One region of the Arthrobacter sp. UYCu712 genome, then DNA from elsewhere that is predicted to be linked to it. Evidence: riboswitches for the same ligand, from Rfam matches in the RefSeq annotation. Region 1 holds a riboswitch; the other holds the start of a gene.
What was found. A riboswitch is a leader RNA that binds a small molecule or an ion and turns the genes downstream of it on or off. The one in region 1 is predicted to bind glycine.
Positions count from the first base shown of each region.

Region 2: it holds a riboswitch for glycine, as region 1 does, so the genes downstream of both, gcvP (aminomethyl-transferring glycine dehydrogenase) here and gcvP (aminomethyl-transferring glycine dehydrogenase) in region 1, are expected to answer to the same signal.

Region 1 covers NZ_JBEPOZ010000007.1:50,656-54,053, reverse strand. Annotated here, with positions in the region: gene gcvP (aminomethyl-transferring glycine dehydrogenase) at 1-1,387, opposite strand, end outside; glycine riboswitch at 1,437-1,553, opposite strand; glycine riboswitch at 1,555-1,653, opposite strand; gene ABIB51_RS09100 (TetR/AcrR family transcriptional regulator) at 1,849-2,388, opposite strand; gene ABIB51_RS09095 (MFS transporter) at 2,457-3,398, shown strand, end outside.
Region 2 covers NZ_JBEPOZ010000024.1:4,923-8,320, reverse strand. Annotated here, with positions in the region: gene ABIB51_RS18615 (MFS transporter) at 1-443, shown strand, start outside; gene ABIB51_RS18610 (alpha/beta fold hydrolase) at 454-1,065, shown strand; gene ABIB51_RS18605 (MOSC domain-containing protein) at 1,167-1,739, opposite strand; glycine riboswitch at 1,851-1,948, shown strand; glycine riboswitch at 1,950-2,056, shown strand; gene gcvP (aminomethyl-transferring glycine dehydrogenase) at 2,108-3,398, shown strand, end outside.

The DNA.
Region 1 (3,398 bases):
GCTGGACGGCGTGATCCAGGCCGAAAGCGGAGCCATCGCCGGATGCTGCGTGGGTGCCGGTCGCGCCGAACGCGGCAACGACGTCGGCGACGATGGCCGCCGTCGTGGCTTCATCCGCGGAGATGCCGACGGTGTCCGCGTCGATGCCGCGCAGGTTGATGCCCTTGGCCTCGGCGGCGGCGACGATCTGTTCCGCCTTGCCGGGGACCGAAACGGTGACGGTGTCGAAGAAGCTCGTGTGCAGCACGTCCAGGCCGGCGGCCTTCAGCCAGGCGGCGATGGTCCGGGCGTGGCCGTGCGTGGTCTCGGCGATTGCTTTGAGGCCGTCCGGGCCGTGGTAGACGGCGTAGAAGGAGGCGACGATGGCCAGCAGCGCCTGCGCGGTGCAGATGTTGGACGTGGCCTTCTCGCGGCGGATGTGCTGTTCGCGGGTCTGCAGCGCCAGCCGGTAGGCCGGGACGCCGGCGTTGTCCTTGGACACGCCCACGAGGCGGCCGGGCATGGACCGCTCCAGGCCCTTCTGGACTGCCATGTAGGCGGCGTGCGGGCCGCCGAAGAACAGCGGAACACCGAAGCGCTGGGCCGAGCCGACGGCGATGTCCGCGCCCTGCTCGCCCGGGGAGGTGATCAGGGTGAGGGACAGCAGGTCCGCGGCGACGGTGACGAGGGCGCCGCGTTCCTTGGCGTCGGCGATGACGGCGGCGTGGTCGAACACGCGGCCTGAGACGCCGGGCTGCTGCAGGACGACGCCGTTGATGACGCCGTCGGGCAGTCCCTTGGAGAGGTCGGCGACCTCGACCTCGAACCCGAGCGCCTCGGCGCGGCCCTTGACGATCGCGATGGTCTGCGGGAGGCAGTCGGCGTCCAGCACGGTCTTGCCGTCGTGGGCCGTCTTGTTCTTGTTGGCGCGGCGCATCATCAGGACGGCCTCGGCGACGGCGGTGGCTTCGTCGAGCAGCGAGGCGTTGGCGATGGGGAGCCCGACGAGGTCCTGGACCATGGTCTGGAAGTTCAGCAGCGCCTCAAGCCGGCCCTGCGAGATTTCTGGCTGGTACGGCGTGTAGGCCGTGTACCAGGCCGGGGCCTCAAGGATATTGCGGCGGATGACCGCGGGGGTGAGGGTGTCGGAGTAACCCTGCCCGATCATCTGGACGGCCGTCTTGTTCTTCCCGGCAATCCTGCGCAGTTCGGCGAGGACTTCCACTTCGCTCAGGGCTGCGCCGAGCGCGAGGTCGGAGTCCTGCCGGATGTCCTTCGGGACGGCGGTGTCTACGAGCGCGTCGACGGTGTCGTAGCCGACAGCCTTCAGCATGGCGTCGACGTCGGACTGGCGGCGGGCGCCGATGTGCCGGTCAACGAAGGACGTGGAGGCTGAGGTAACAGTCACAAGGAACTCCATAACTAAGGCGGCAGGGTACGCCGCATTGATTCGGGTTCCTCCCCGCTCTGTATTGGACCTGAGAGTTTCCGCGGACCCGTGCTTTCGCATGGCTCGGCTTGCACCGTCGGTGAGCTCAGCATGTCAGATGACAGCCTGCTACTTTCCAGAGTTGCCTTGCCGCGGCGGTACATGGGCCTGAGAGATTCCTGGGGAGGGTTTGCTCCTACGGCGCCTGCTTGTACCTACTTGCAGGACTCTCCCGCCGCAGATCAATGGCATATTCAATTGCTCGTGACCGCAGTCACAGCTTCCATTGTCCTACGCCCGGCCCCGCACCGCAAACCATGACGGCGCCAGGACCCCGGCCGGACGCGAAATCGCGGGAAGGCTGCGAGGTCGCCGGAAAATTCCGGCGACCTCGCGCGTTTCCGGCGACCTCGGCGGACCGGAGTTGCCCGGTGTCCGGCTCAGCCACGCAGCCGTTCGACGGCGGCCAGCAGGCTCGCGACATCCCCGCCGACCTGCGGGAGCGGTCCGCCCGGCCCGCGGGCCAGCATCGCGTTGAAGTAGAGCCCGTCGCCCATGTAGAGGACCGCCTTGGCCATGCCCGGCCCGACGTCGGCGGCGAGCAGTTCCAGCCAGCCCGCCTGGGCGGCGGCTATCCGCTGCAGGGTTTCCTCGTGGGCCACTTCGGCCAGCCGGGTGGCTGCGACGAAGACGCGGTCCATCGGGGTGTCGGCCCAGACCGAGGATTTGATGAAGTATGCGGCAGCCCCTTCCGGAGCGGCGGCCATCCTCCCGAGGTCCTCGCCGAGGAGCCGGTCGAGCCGTTCCAGCAGCACGGAGACCATGGCTTCCTTGTTCGGGAAATGGTAGAGCAGCCCGCCTTTGGAGACTCCGGCCAGCCGGGCCACGGCGTCCACCGTTGCCGCCCGTTCACCCTCTTCGATCAGCAGGGATTCGAAGGCGTCAAGGACGGCTTCGCGGGCGACGGGTTTTCTGGGCATGGATCCCATCATGCCTGCCCTGCCCGGAATTTCTTAACTGTACCGTCTGGACGGTATAGTTATCAGTTATGAGGACTACATCGATTCCTGCAGCCACCAGCACAACGCCGGCATCCGCCCCGCGGGCGGCGTGGCGCGACTGGCTGGCACTGTCCCTGCTGATGTTCCCCGTATTGCTGGTCGCGGTGGACAACACGGCGCTCACTTTTGCGCTGCCGGCGATCGCCCGCGGCCTCGACGCCTCGGGAGTCGAGCTGCTGTGGATTGTCGATGCCTATCCCCTGGTGCTCGCCGGGCTGCTGGTGGCTATGGGCAGCCTGGGCGACAGGATCGGCCGCCGCCGGCTTCTTTTCATCGGCAGCACGGGCTTCGCGGCTGTCTCGGCCGTCACCGCCTTCGCGCCCAGCGCCGAATGGCTGATCGCCGGACGGGCCGGGCTGGGATTTTTCGGGGCCATGCTGATGCCGTCCACGCTGTCCCTGATCCGCAACATTTTCCCCGAACCGAACCGGCGGCGGCTCGCCGTGGCCATCTGGGCCGCGGGCTTCTCCGGCGGCGCCGCCCTGGGCCCGATCTTCGGCGGCTGGCTCGTGGAGCACTTCTGGTGGGGCGCCATCCTGCTGGTTGCCGTGCCGATCATCCTGCCGCTACTCGCGCTCGGTCCCGTGCTGATCCCGGAATCACGGGACCCGAATCCCGGCCGGGTGGACGTGCCCAGCATTGTCCTGTCCCTGCTGGTCATGGTCCCGGTGGTCTACGGCATCAAGGACCTGGCTACTCACGGCGTTGCCGTGGCGCCGCTGGCGGCCATCGGTTTCGGCCTGCTCATGGGCTACGTCTTCATCCGCAGGCAGCGTGCCCTGCTGCGCGGTCAGCAGCTCGGGGGCACGTCCGCCCCGCTGCTGGATGTCAGCCTCTTCGGCAACCGTGTCTTCAGCACGGCCATCACGGCGAACGTCCTGGCGCTGTTCTCCTTCAACGGCTTCATCCTCTTCCTGGCCCAGCACCTG
Region 2 (3,398 bases), on a different contig from region 1:
TCGGGTTCCGGAGGACCGCCCTGATCGGCATTGCAGTCACGGTCATCGGCACAGCAGTACTTGCCCTCACCGCTTCCGCCCCCAGCATTGGGTTGGTAGCGGCCAGTTGCTTCATCGTCGGACTCGGGCTCGGGCTCGTCGCGACCCCAACCCTTATTGCCGCCCAGTCGAGCGTCGAATGGAACGAGCGCGGTGTGGTCACTGGCACCAACCTTTTCGCGCGATCGATCGGCAGCGCCATCGGCGTCGCCGTTTTCGGGGCGATAGCGAACGCGGTCTATTCCGGAACTCCGAACGGCGGCACGGATCCCCATACGATCGTGTCAGCCTCCGCCGCCGTGTTCCTGGCCGTAATGATCGGTGCCGTACTCACCGTCGTCGCCGTTATCGGGATGCCCGCCACAAGAAACGTCCAACACGTACGCGCCGCCGCGCGAGGGTAATCCGGAAGGGGTGCCAAGAAGCCCCGGGGGCGAGGCCAAATCCTGGCTTTTTTGGTCGGAACTCATCCCGCTGCTGGCAGACCAACGCCAGGTGATTGCCGTCGAGGAGGAGGGCCACGGCCGCACCCAGCCCACCAGCCGGCCACTCACCGCCGAGAACTCCGCCGGCGACGTCCTCGCTGTTTTGGACCAACTCAACGTGGAAACCGTGGACGTGCTGGGATTCAGTGCCGGCGGCCACACCGCCATCGCGCTGGGACTCGGGAGTCCCGCCGTCGTCCGCCGGCTCATCGCCGCCTCCACCTTTGCGAGCCGCGGCGCCGTGCCGGCCGAGTTCTGGGACGGAATGGCGAAGGCCACCCTCGATGACATGCCGGACACCTACAAGGACGCCGACCGCCGCCTCAACCCCGAACCCGGCCACCTGGGGCGGCTCTTCGAGCTGGACCGCCGGCGGATCCTGGACTTCCCCCGGATGGCCCGACGAAGAGCTCGGCACCATCACGGCCGCCACGCTGGTGGTGAGCGCCGACCGCGACGTTGTCGCCGCCGAGTATGCCGCGCGGATGGCAGGCGCCGTCCCGGGCGCCCGACTGCTGGTGGTCCCCGGCGGCCATGGTGACTACCTCGGCGAGCAGGCAGCCAGCGGCGGGTAGCTGACGACGGCGGGACCTCCCGCCGTCGTCCTTTGAGCACGCCTGATCAGCGAGGCGCCGCGGCAGGCTAGGGCAACCGCGACGGGCGCAACAGGGTCGCGTCGCCTGCGCGTCCGGGGTCGAGCGGCACGGGGCTGATCAGCACTGCCGGTCCGCGGTGCAGGATGCCGTCGGAAAGCACCTGGCAGCGCACGCCGCCCCGCCCGCGCATGGCTTTGTGGGCACCCGGGGCGAGCATCTCATCCATCCAGACGCAAGGATGGGCAGGCCGCCCGGCCTTGAGCCGCACGAGGTCACCGCGCGATTCCAGTGCGAAATTTTGCCCGAGCAGCGGCGCCAGGTGGGCTCCCCTGAGGACCACGTTGCGGCGCGTCAGGAGCGGGTCGAGGGGTACCGTGCCCAGTTCCGCGGCGATCTCCTCGAGAGCCTCGATCGCGAACACTGTCACTGCGGCATCCATGTGCGCTGCCTTGCCGAAGAACCGATCACCGACGATGCCCTTGCCGGCCACCAGCTCCACGTGCTCGGCATCGGTGGTAGGGACATCGGCCGCGCCTTCCCGGGCTCGCCCGAAGTAGGCGTGCGCCGGCGACACGAGCAGGTGCAGGACCTCCACGTCATACCTGTAGCTAGCCGTCATCCTCCAAAACTATCGTCCCGCGGTACTACCGCCTTATGAGACCCGCTGTTGCATCCCGCCAAAGCAGCAGGTAAAGTGTGAGCCGTGTCACCCATTTAGTGGCACGGCTTATGATCTGCGGCGGGAGAGTCCTGCCGGTACGTTCAGCAGGCGCCGTAGGAGCAAATCCTCCCCAGGAATCTCTCAGGCCCACGTACCGCCGCGGCAAGGCAACTCTGGAAAGCAGTCCGGGAAACCGGGCTCACCGACGGTGCAAGTGGCGCCCTGCTAACAGCAGGCAAAGCGGAAACTCTCAGGTCCAATACAGAGCGGGGAGGAACCCGAATCATCGTGACGCTTTGGCGCCACCTGAATTATGGAGTTCCTCAATGACGGTTCAATCGTCCCCGTCCACGTTCGCAGACCGCCACATCGGCGCGCGCCGCCAAACAGACATCGACACCATGCTCAAGGCCGTCGGCTACGACAGCCTTGACGGCCTCGTCGACAATGCGGTTCCCGATTCCATCCGCCAGGAAAAGCCGCTCAGCCTGGACAGCGGACTCAGCGAAGTCGAGGTACTGGCCGAGCTGCGCATGCTGGCCGCGAAGAACAAGACCGCGGTCCAGATGATCGGCCAGGGCTACTACGACACCATCACCCCGGCCGTCATCCGCCGGAACATCCTCGAAGCCCCCGCCTGGTACACCGCCTACACGCCCTACCAGCCGGAAATCTCACAGGGCCGGCTCGAGGCGCTGCTGAACTTTCAGACCATGGTCCAGGAACTCACAGCGCTCCCGGTAGCCAACGCGTCGCTCCTCGACGAGGCCACCGCCGTCGCCGAGGCCGTGCTCCTGATGCGCCGCGCCAACAAGAACAAGCCGGCCCAGCACGGCAAGACCGTCCTGGACGCCGACTGCCTGCCGCAGACAATCGCCATCGTGTTGGGCCGCGCCGAGGCCCTCGGCTTCGAGGTGGAGGTCGCGGACCTCTCCAAGGGACTGCCCGACGGCGACATCAGCGGTGTCGTGCTGCAGCAGCCGGGCGTTTCCGGCCGGGTGTGGGACCAGTCCGGCGTGATCGCAGAGGCCAAGGACCGGGGCGCACTGGTCACAGTGGCAGCCGACCTCCTGGCGCTCACCCTGATCACCCCTCCGGGCGAGCAGGGCGCGGACATCGCCGTCGGCTCGGCCCAGCGCTTCGGTGTCCCGCTGTTCTTCGGCGGCCCGCACGCCGCGTACATGGCGGTCCGGAGCGGCATGGAACGCACGCTCCCCGGCCGCATTGTCGGCGTCTCCAAGGACAACGCCGGCGTCCCCGCCTACCGCCTGGCCCTCCAGACCCGCGAGCAGCACATCCGCCGCGAGAAGGCCACGTCCAACATCTGCACCGCGCAGGCACTGCTGGCCATCGTCTCCTCGTTCTACGCCGTCTACCACGGCCCCGACGGACTGAAGGCTATCGCCGAGACCGTCCACAACAACGCCCGCACCCTCGCCACCACGCTGAAGATCGCGGGCCGGGAACTGGTGAGCGACTCCTTCTTCGACACCGTTACGGTCCGTGTGCCCGGCAAAGCCCACAAGGTCATCACCGCCGCCGAAGCCCGGGGCATCAACCTGCGCCTCATCGATACGGACACAGTTGGCGTGTCAGTCGATGAGACGACGACGGCGG